DNA from 2 places in the Rhizobium sp. CG4 genome. Region 2 is predicted to be linked to the other one. Evidence: predicted binding sites of a transcription regulator. Region 2 holds the regulator's gene; the other holds the start of a gene.

Region 1 (5,294 bases), on a different contig from region 2:
TCATTTCGAAAAAAAATTCGATTTGAATCGTCTTCTGATCTGGAACCTGTCTTAGAAATTATCTATATGAGTTTCAACCACGCCAGCGGTCGGCGTGATCATCATCTTCCGCCGGACCTGAGAATTGCAATTGCAAATTTCACGTGCGGACAGCGGAAATGGCCGTACCCGCATCCTGATGTGCATGAATAAGTGCATAGGTGTCTGCACGCGTGTGTTGGCTATCAGAGAGCGGGGTTTATCCGTGACAAAATCTCTTGACAGTTTCCAATGTCGTTCCGTTCTTACCGTTGATGGTAAGGACTATGTTTATTACAGCCTGCCGAAAGCTGAAGCCAATGGCTTGAAGGGCGTTTCCAAGCTGCCTTATTCCATGAAGGTTCTTCTGGAGAATCTGCTTCGGTTCGAAGATGGTCGCTCGGTGACCAAGGCCGATATCGAAGCCGTTGCTGCATGGCTCGACAACAAGGGCCTCAAGGAAGCAGAAATTGCCTACCGCCCGGCCCGTGTGTTGATGCAGGACTTTACCGGTGTTCCAGCCGTGGTTGACCTTGCTGCAATGCGCGATGGTCTGAAGGCGCTGGGTGGTGATCCTGAAAAGATCAACCCGTTGGTTCCTGTCGACCTGGTTATCGATCACTCTGTTATTGTTGATGAATTCGGTACGCCGCAGGCTTTCGCCCGCAACGTGGATCTGGAATACCAGCGTAACGGTGAGCGTTACCGCTTCCTCAAATGGGGCCAGCAGGCGTTCAAGAACTTCCGTGTCGTTCCTCCGGGCACCGGCATCTGTCACCAGGTGAACCTCGAATATCTCGGTCAGACAGTCTGGACGAAGGAAGAAGACGGCGAGACCATTGCCTATCCTGATACCTGCGTTGGTACCGACAGCCACACCACCATGATTAATGGTCTTGGTGTTCTGGGTTGGGGCGTCGGCGGCATTGAAGCTGAAGCTGCAATGCTCGGTCAGCCAGTATCCATGCTGTTGCCTGAAGTTATCGGCTTCAAGCTGACCGGCAAGGTCAAGGAAGGCGTGACAGCCACCGACCTCGTGCTGACCGTTGTGCAGATGCTGCGCAAAAAGGGTGTTGTTTCCAAGTTCGTTGAGTTCTTCGGCCCCGGCCTTGACTCAATGACACTGGCAGACCGTGCGACGATTGGTAACATGGGTCCGGAGTATGGCGCGACCTGTGGTTTCTTCCCTGTCGATAGTGAAACCGTCAATTACCTCAACATGTCCGGCCGTACGAAGGATCGTATTGCGCTGGTTGAAGCCTATTCCAAGGTGCAGGGCATGTGGCGCGACAATGATGGTTCGCAGCTTGTCTTCACCGACACGCTGGAACTGGATCTAGGTGACGTTGTGCCATCGATGGCTGGCCCAAAGCGTCCGGAAGGTCGTCTGCCGCTGGAAACCATTGCGCCGAACTTTGCGACGGCTCTGGAAAACGACTACAAGAAACCCGGCCAGATTGACGCACGTTATGCGGTCGAAGGCACGGATTTCGATCTGGGTCATGGTGATGTGGCGATTGCCGCCATCACATCCTGCACCAACACATCCAACCCCTCGGTTCTGATCGCCGCCGGCCTTCTGGCTCGCAACGCCGTTGCCAAGGGCCTGAAGTCCAAGCCATGGGTCAAGACATCCCTGGCACCGGGATCGCAGGTGGTGGGTGAATATCTCGCCAAGTCCGGCTTGCAGAAGGAGTTGGATGCGCTCGGCTTCAACCTGGTTGGTTTTGGTTGCACGACCTGCATCGGTAACTCCGGCCCGTTGCCAGCGCCGATTTCCAAGACCATCAACGACAAGGGTCTGATTACCGCTGGCGTTCTCTCGGGCAACCGTAACTTCGAAGGCCGTATTTCTCCTGACGTGCAGGCCAACTACCTGGCTTCGCCGCCACTGGTTGTCGCTTACGCGCTGGCCGGTACGGTTCAGAAGGACCTGACCAAGGAGCCACTTGGCGAAGATCAGGACGGTAAGCCGGTTTACCTCAAAGATATCTGGCCAACCTCGGCAGAGGTGCAGCAGTTCATCCATAAATATGTGACCAGAGAACTGTACGAAACCAAATATGCTGACGTGTTCAAGGGTGACGAAAACTGGCAGGCCGTTCAGGTTCCTGAAGGTCAGACCTATGCCTGGGACGACAAGTCCACCTATGTTCAGAACCCGCCATATTTCGTCGGCATGGGGAAAAAGGGCACGGGCGTCAAAAACATCAAGGGCGCTCGCGTTCTCGGCCTGTTCGGCGACAAGATCACCACCGACCATATTTCTCCGGCCGGTTCGATCAAGGCTGCTTCGCCAGCCGGTGCTTACCTGACTGACAATGGCGTCGGTGTTGCCGACTTCAACCAGTACGGCACGCGTCGTGGCAACCATGAAGTGATGATGCGCGGCACGTTTGCCAACATCCGTATTCGCAACCACATGCTCGGACCGAACGGCAAGGAAGGTGGTTACACCATTCACTATCCGTCCAAGGAAGAGATGTCGATTTACGATGCGGCCATGATGTACAAGGATGAAGGCGTTCCGCTGGTTATCTTTGCAGGCGTCGAATACGGCAACGGTTCGTCCCGTGACTGGGCCGCTAAGGGTACAAACCTTCTTGGTGTGAAGGCTGTGATCGCGCAGTCGTTCGAGCGTATTCACCGCTCCAATCTGGTTGGCATGGGCGTTGTTCCATTTACCTTCCAGGAAGGTACCACATGGGCAAGCCTTGGGCTCAAGGGTGATGAAATCGTCGAGATTGATGGTCTCGAAGGCGAGATCAAGCCACGTGAAACGAAGATCGCCAAGATCACTTACGGCGACGGCACGGTGAAGGAAATTCCTCTGCTTTGCCGCATCGATACGCTGGATGAAGTCACTTACATGGACAATGGAGGCATTCTCCAGACCGTTCTTCGCGATCTGGCTGCCTGATAATACTCAGGGCAACAAGAAACGCCGGGAGAAATCCCGGCGTTTTGTGCGTTGGGGACAATTGTCAAATGTAGTCTGCTCACTTACAAATTTTAACGAGCATGAAATGTGATCGACCCTCACCCCTTCGTGACTTCCCTTTGAACGTGTTTCGCGCTTATTTTCCAGCAACGCCCGATAGGTTTTATAGCAGATGAACATCCGGACGTTTGTGCGGATGAAAGGCCCAAGATCGCAATGCTTCTGAAATATGGTTTCCCCCTTCTTCTTATCAGTGTCGCAACCGCCAGTCCTGTTCTTGCACAAACATCGCCGGACCAGCCGAAGGGTGTGGTAGAACTGTTTACCTCGCAGGGTTGCGCTTCCTGTCCGCCAGCTGATGCGGCGTTGCAGAAGATGATCGAGAAGGGTGACGTCATAGGCCTGTCATTCCACGTCGATTACTGGAACTATCTCGGCTGGAATGATTCCCTTAGCTCCAAGGAAAATACCGAACGTCAGTATGGTTATGCCCGCGCGCTTGGCCGTAACGGCGTTTATACGCCACAAGCCGTTCTGAACGGTCGCGACCATGCAAAGGGTGCCGATAGCAAGGCGATTTACAGCAAGCTTGAGGAATTTGCCTCAAGCGGCAAGGGACTGGTTGTCCCTGTTCAGTCCAGCCTGGTCAACGACGAGATCGAGATCAATATTGGTGCCGGTCAAGGCAAAGCGGATATCGTCGTAGCCTATTTCAACCAGCAGCAAATGGTTGATGTGACGCGCGGAGAAAACAAGGGCCGCAAGATTTCCTACTGGCACAGTGTTTATGACGTGCAGACAGTGGGGATGTGGAACGGCGAGGCAATGAAGGTCAATCTGCCTGCCAGCGTTCTTGGAAAAGCCAAGAAGGGCGGCTGTGCCGTGCTGCTGCAAACTGCCAATGAAACGGGTGATCCCTCAGCGATTATCGGTGCCAGCATTTTGATGAATGAGGCGAAATAGTCTTATCCGGTCCGGGCATTGGGGGCTGGGGGTAAAGGGTCAATGCACCGAACCGGGTCATTTGGTGCCTAGACATCAATTGACAGGCTTCACACTGACACCCAATTTAGGCAGTGATTTGACCGAAATGCGGCGATTCTAATTTCACTGTTTCACGTGGTAACAGGCGCTTTTGTGTCGTTTTACTTGCAATTTTCTCTGGCTGGGGCAACACTGTCACCAACCTGTTATGATTTGCAGCGAGGCGCGCATGACCGATCAGCCGGATTTGTCGCAGGGCGGTAATTCGACGCGAGACGGTTCGACCGTCGTTGATCTTCGTGAATATCAAAGAAACAAGGATCCCTTGCCGGTGACCTTCCATCGTCGGGAACTCGACGCCATTTTGTGGATTTATGGCCGCATGGTGGGCGAGGGCGAATGGCGTGATTATGCCATCGACCACTTGAAAGACCGGGCGGTGTTTTCGGTTTTCAAACGATCAGGTGAGATGCCGCTTTACCGGATTGAAAAGAACCCAAAGCTTGCGGCGAAACAGGGCGCTTACAGCGTCATCAATGTGAATGGCACGATTTTGAAGCGTGGCCATGAGTTGCGGCAGGTGCTGAAGGTTTTCGACAAGACCCTTAAACTGGTCGAATAACTGATTGCCAATCCCTATTGTACGTTAGTGGCGGGCTTTCTCCGTCGCCTTCGCTATACGGTTTCCTGATCTACCGTTTTGCCGGAATGTCGTTGCGAGAGCGCTGCTACGCTGAGCGTCGGCACTCGCGGTTCCCGCATGCTGTAAATCTGAGGCAACAAAAAAGGCGGCTCGAAAGCCGCCTTCTTCATGTGGGTTTCCACCCCTCTTAGTCGTTGCGGTTACCGAGGAACTGCAACAGGAAGGTGAAGAGGTTGATGAAGTCGAGATAGAGTGTCAGCGCACCCATGATGGCCTTGCGACCAGCAACGGCAACGTCGTCACCATCGAAATACATTTCCTTGATCTTCTGGGTGTCATAGGCGGTCAAACCAGCAAAGATCAGAACACCGATGGCCGAGATGGCAAAGCCCATAGCCGAAGACTGCAGGAAGATGTTGACGATCGATGCGATGATCAGACCGAACAGACCCATGATAAGGAACGAGCCCATACCGGACAGGTTCTTTTTCGTGGTGTAACCGTACAGCGACAGCGCGCCGAACGAAGCGGCGGTGACGAAGAACGTCTGAACAATGCTCTGGCCAGTGTAGACCACGAAGATCGACGACAGGGACAGACCCATCATTGCAGCATAAACCCAGAAGGTGGTCTGCGCAGCAGCAACGCTCATTTTATGAACGCGGAAGCTGAGGAAGAACACCATGCCGAGTGGAGCAAGCATCACAA
Region 2 (5,294 bases):
CAAGCCACTTCTCGAAGTGCTCGCCGGTATCCCAACCATCGTTTACGGCTTTTTCGCCCTGACGACTGTTGGTCCGTTCCTGCGTGACATCTCCACCCAGATCAACGGTCTGGCAACGGGTAACTACACCACCTTCATCCAGGCACAGAGTGTTCTGACCGCTGGTTTCGTTATGGGCATCATGCTCATTCCTTATGTGTCGTCGCTGTCGGACGATATCATCACCGCCGTGCCGCGGGCACTGCGTGACGGTTCGCTCGGCCTTGGTGCAACCCGTTCGGAAACCATCAAGCGCGTTGTTCTGCCAGCTGCCTTGCCGGGTATTGTTGGTGCTATCCTCATGACGGCATCGCGCGCTATCGGTGAAACCATGATCGTTGTTCTGGCCGCCGGTGTTGCCGCGCGCATCCAGTTCAACCCATTTGAACCGATGACGACCGTGACCGTGAAAATCGTCAGCCAGTTGACGGGCGACCTTGAATTTACCTCGCCCCAGACGCTGGTTGCTTTTGCCCTCGGCATTACGCTTTTCACCATCACGCTTTGCCTCAATATCTACGCGCTTTACATCGTGCGCAAATACCGGGAGCAGTATGAATGACCGACGCAGTTTCCTCGCCGGCCTCCACTCCGTCTGCCAAGGCGTCCACAAACCGTCGCGATATCGGTATCAAGCGTCGTTACGCTGCTGAACGCCGGTTCCGTGCCTATGGTGTCGCTGCGATCTCGTTTGGCTTGATTTTTCTCGCGCTGTTGCTGTGGTCGGTTATTGGCAAGGGCTATACCGCCTTCCAGCAGACGATGATCACGGTGCCTGTCGAGTTCTCCGAACAGGTTATCGACCCGAAAAATGAGCGCGCTCAGGATCCTGCAAAGTTGATGACCGCCAACTACCCTATCCTGGCACGCGACGCCGTTGCCAAGGTTCTGGGTATTGCACCTGACAACCGTGCAGACCTGCGCGCTGTCAATGCCATGATCTCCGATAGCGTGCGCACTCAGCTTCGCGATATCGTGACCAAGGATCCGTCGGTTATCGGTACGACCCGCAACGTGTCGTTGCTGGCGGCGGGTGACATCGACTCTGCTTACAAGGGTCAGATCGACCTGTCGGTGGCCGAAGCCAGCCGCAAGGTAAAAGACAACCAAGTTGGCTGGATGAACCAGCTTGCTGAGGCTGGCCAGTTGGCCAAGCACTTCAACACCGGCATCTTCTTCAATGGCGCATCCAGCCGTCCGGAAGCCTCTGGCGTGGGCGTTGCGCTGATCGGCTCCTTCTACATGATGCTGATCGTTCTGGTGCTGTCGCTGCCAATCGGTGTTGCCGCTTCCATCTATCTGGAAGAGTTTGCTCCGAAGAACCGCTTCACGGACCTCATCGAAGTTAACATCAACAATCTCGCGGCCGTTCCGTCCATTGTGTACGGTCTGCTTGGTCTGTCGGTGTTCATCAACTTCATGGGCTTCCCACGTTCGGCATCGATTGTTGGTGGTCTGGTTCTGACCCTGATGACCCTGCCAACCATCATCATTGCTACCCGTGCGGCACTCAAAGCAGTCCCGCCATCTATCCGCGCTGCGGCCCTTGGCCTCGGTGCATCGAAAATGCAGACGATCTTCCATCACGTATTGCCACTGGCCATGCCGGGTATTCTGACCGGCACGATCATTGGTCTTGCACATGCTCTGGGTGAAACCGCACCGCTGCTTCTCATCGGCATGGTGGCCTTCGTTGCCAACTACCCGACCACACCAATGGACCCTGCTACTGCCTTGCCAGTCCAGATCTACATGTGGGCAAATGAAGCAGAACGCGCTTTCGTAGAGCGTACATCGGGAGCAATCATCATATTGCTTCTGTTCCTGATTGTTATGAATGTAGGCGCAATCCTTCTGCGTCGACGTTTCGAACGGCGCTGGTAAAAGGAGCTTGAAGCAGATGAACATGATGTCGGAAGCAGCAGTTGAAAAGGCGCTGGACAAGAAAATGAATGATGTTTCGCTTAAGATGATCGGCAAGGACGTTTCGGTTTATTACGGAGAGAAGCGCGCGCTTTTCGACGTGAACCTCAACGTTCGCGAAAACACCGTAACGGCGCTGATCGGCCCATCGGGTTGTGGTAAGTCCACATTCCTGCGCACATTGAACCGCATGAATGACACCATTGATGGTTGCCGCGTTACCGGCAAGATCACCCTCGATACGGATGATATCTACGATCCGGCCATCGACGTGGTGGAACTGCGTGCCCGCGTCGGCATGGTGTTCCAGAAGCCAAACCCGTTCCCGAAGACGATCTATGAGAACATCTCTTACGGCCCACGTATTCACGGCCTGGCAAAGTCGCGTGCGGACATGGACCAGATTGTTGAATCCAGCCTTCACAAAGCCGGTCTCTGGAACGAAGTAAAGGATCGCCTGCATGAATCTGGTACCGGTCTTTCCGGTGGTCAGCAGCAGCGCCTCTGCATCGCCCGTGCGGTTGCCGTTAGCCCGGAAGTCATCCTGATGGATGAGCCTTGCTCGGCTCTGGATCCGATTGCAACGGCACGTGTGGAAGAACTGATCCACGAACTGCGCACCAACTACACGATCGTCATCGTGACGCACTCGATGCAGCAGGCAGCTCGCGTTTCGCAGCGCACGGCGATGTTCCACCTCGGCCATCTTGTCGAAGAAAACGACACTGACAAGATGTTCACCAATCCAGACGACCAGCGCACGCAGGATTACATCATGGGACGCTTCGGCTAATCCTGGAGTAATCGCCCGCTGTTAACGTGAAAGAATTGTGCCGGAGCGACTTGGAGCCATTTAGCTTCGTCTCGCGTCCTTGCAGAAGCCGGAGACTTTGAAATGACATCGACACATTCGCATATCTTGTCTGCTTATGACGATGAGCTGAAATTCCTGACACGCCGCATCTCTGAGATGGGTGGTCTTGCAGAACAAATGTGCGCGGATGCAGTTCGCGCATTGGTCAACTCCGATGCGGCTTTGGCCCAGAAGGTCATTTCAGAAGACGTCGTACTTGACCACGCGGAACGCGAAATTGGTGACAAGGCAATTGTGACCATTGCCAAGCGTCAGCCAATGGCGGCCGACCTGCGCGAAATCATCGGTTCCCTGCGTATTGCAAGCGACCTGGAGCGCGTTGGCGACCTTGGCAAGAACACTGCCAAGCGCGTAATCGCTGTTCAGGGCACGGGCGTACCACGCAAGCTGGCACGCGGCTTGGAGCACCTGTCCGAGCTGGCACTGGTTCAGCTCAAGGAAGTGCTTGATGTTTACGCAACGCGTTCTGCCGAGAAGGCCAATGCCATCCGTGAGCGTGATGAAGAAATCGACGCTATGTATACCTCGCTGTTCCGCGAACTGCTGACATACATGATGGAAGATCCGCGCAACATCACCACCTGCACGCATTTGCTGTTCTGCGCCAAGAACATCGAACGTATCGGTGACCACGCAACCAATATCGCCGAAACCATCTATTACATGGCAACAGGCAGCCAGCTTGAAGGTGATCGTCCGAAGGACGACAGCTCCAACACGCTCGGTGCTGTAACCGAATAATAGATAGACGGACTTGAGCGGAGTACAGCCATGTTGCCGAAGATCGCAGTCGTAGAAGATGAAGAAGCCCTGAGCGTTCTGCTGCGTTACAATCTAGAAGCCGAAGGCTACGAAGTCGACACGATCACCCGTGGAGACGAAGCAGAAATTCGTTTGCAGGAACGGGTTCCTGACCTTCTGTTGCTGGACTGGATGCTGCCGGGTGTTTCCGGCATCGAACTGTGCCGGCGCCTCAGAATGCGGCCTGAAACAGAACGCCTGCCGATTATCATGCTGACGGCGCGTGGTGAAGAAAGTGAACGCGTTCGCGGTCTCGCCACCGGAGCGGATGACTATGTCGTCAAGCCGTTCTCCACGCCAGAATTGATGGCACGTGTGAAAGCCATGCTGCGCCGTGCGAAGCCCGAGGTGCTGTCTTCGGTGCTGAAATGCGGTGATATCGAGCTTGATCGTGAAACGCACCGCGTTCACCGTAAAAGCCGTGAAGTGCGCCTTGGGCCAACCGAGTTCCGCCTGCTGGAGTTCCTGATGTCCTCACCGGGACGCGTGTTCTCACGTTCGCAGCTGCTCGACGGTGTCTGGGGGCATGATATCTACGTCGACGAGCGTACTGTCGACGTGCATGTCGGACGTCTGCGCAAGGCGCTAAACTTCTCCAATATGCAGGATGTCATTCGCACAGTTCGTGGTGCGGGTTATTCGATGGAAGCCTGATCCGGCTTTTCATCATATAAAAACATCAAAGGCGCGGCTCATAGTCGCGCTTTTTGTTTTTGGGAGAGCTTTCACTACCCATGAGCTTGCAACTCATCGCTGCTACCGTCCTTCGATATGAGGACTTGGCATCCCCGCTTTGGGGCAAAATTGGCCTGAAAACTTGCGGTTTCAGACACGCCCAATCCGACGAGTAAAACTGCGTGCTCGAACTGGTCGAAATCTATCATTTTCGGACAGGCTGTGAGGAGTAATTAAGGCCCTAAACGCAAAAAAGCTCCGGAGACCGGAGCTTTTTTGCAGGCTGATTTAGATAACTAAATCAAGAAATTGGTGCCCAGAAGAGGACTCGAACCTCCACACCCTTGCGAGTACCAGCACCTGAAGCTGGCGCGTCTACCAATTCCGCCATCTGGGCGACGGAGAGCGATGTACGGCGAGCAGCGCTCTATGTCAACGGACTTTTTTATTTTTTATGACAAATTGTTTTCAGTCATACGGATTGGCGATTCAACTAATTGAAAATAAATAGTATTTTTACGTGAAAATTTCCGCGCATGGTTTTGCACAGCCTCTAAGCCCTTGTTTTATGCGGATTCTGCGTTTTGCCTGATTTGCCAAGATGCTGGTTTTGCGTGGCACCAATTCCCTCACATATCAGAGCCTTAAATAAGGCTGGCCTGTATCGATACAGGAATCTCTGGTTGTAACAGAATAAATCATATCTTTAGGCAAAAAGGGGGCTTCCGCCTCTGCCTCTCGTGATGCTAAGACAGCTTTTCGGTTACAGCGCCCGTTATTTTGGCAATGGGGGCAGCGAGGCTGGAACAGCAAAACGGAAACTGCCTTGTGAAGCTCTTCCCGTGTTGTGGCTCCGGCATCGGAACAGACTGAAATTACGATAATGACTCAACCATTCCCGTCTGTTGGCACAAACGGGAACATAAAAGTGGGAGCTATACATGAATTCCAAAATTGGCCTCATTGCGGCAGCCTTGCTGTC

What was found. Region 2 encodes PhoB, which activates phosphate uptake and scavenging genes when phosphate is short. Its sites were predicted from a motif close to TGTCATNNANCTGTCAT; they were not measured.
Region 1: HGO37_RS16450 (DUF2794 domain-containing protein) is a predicted target of PhoB. The motif match lies at 4,137-4,153, and genes of this name have one in related genera.

The regions. Positions count from the first base shown of each region.
Region 1 is NZ_JABAEG010000005.1:234,465-239,758, forward strand. Features, by position in the region: gene acnA (aconitate hydratase AcnA) at 245-2,938, shown strand; gene HGO37_RS16445 (DUF1223 domain-containing protein) at 3,176-3,922, shown strand; gene HGO37_RS16450 (DUF2794 domain-containing protein) at 4,173-4,565, shown strand; gene HGO37_RS16455 (Bax inhibitor-1/YccA family protein) at 4,774-5,294, opposite strand, start outside.
Region 2 is NZ_JABAEG010000003.1:124,041-129,334, forward strand. Features, by position in the region: gene pstC (phosphate ABC transporter permease subunit PstC) at 1-601, shown strand, start outside; gene pstA (phosphate ABC transporter permease PstA) at 598-1,923, shown strand; gene pstB (phosphate ABC transporter ATP-binding protein PstB) at 1,940-2,755, shown strand; gene phoU (phosphate signaling complex protein PhoU) at 2,858-3,577, shown strand; gene phoB (phosphate regulon transcriptional regulator PhoB) at 3,608-4,291, shown strand; tRNA gene HGO37_RS10860 (tRNA-Leu) at 4,623-4,709, opposite strand; gene HGO37_RS10865 (ABC transporter substrate-binding protein) at 5,254-5,294, shown strand, end outside.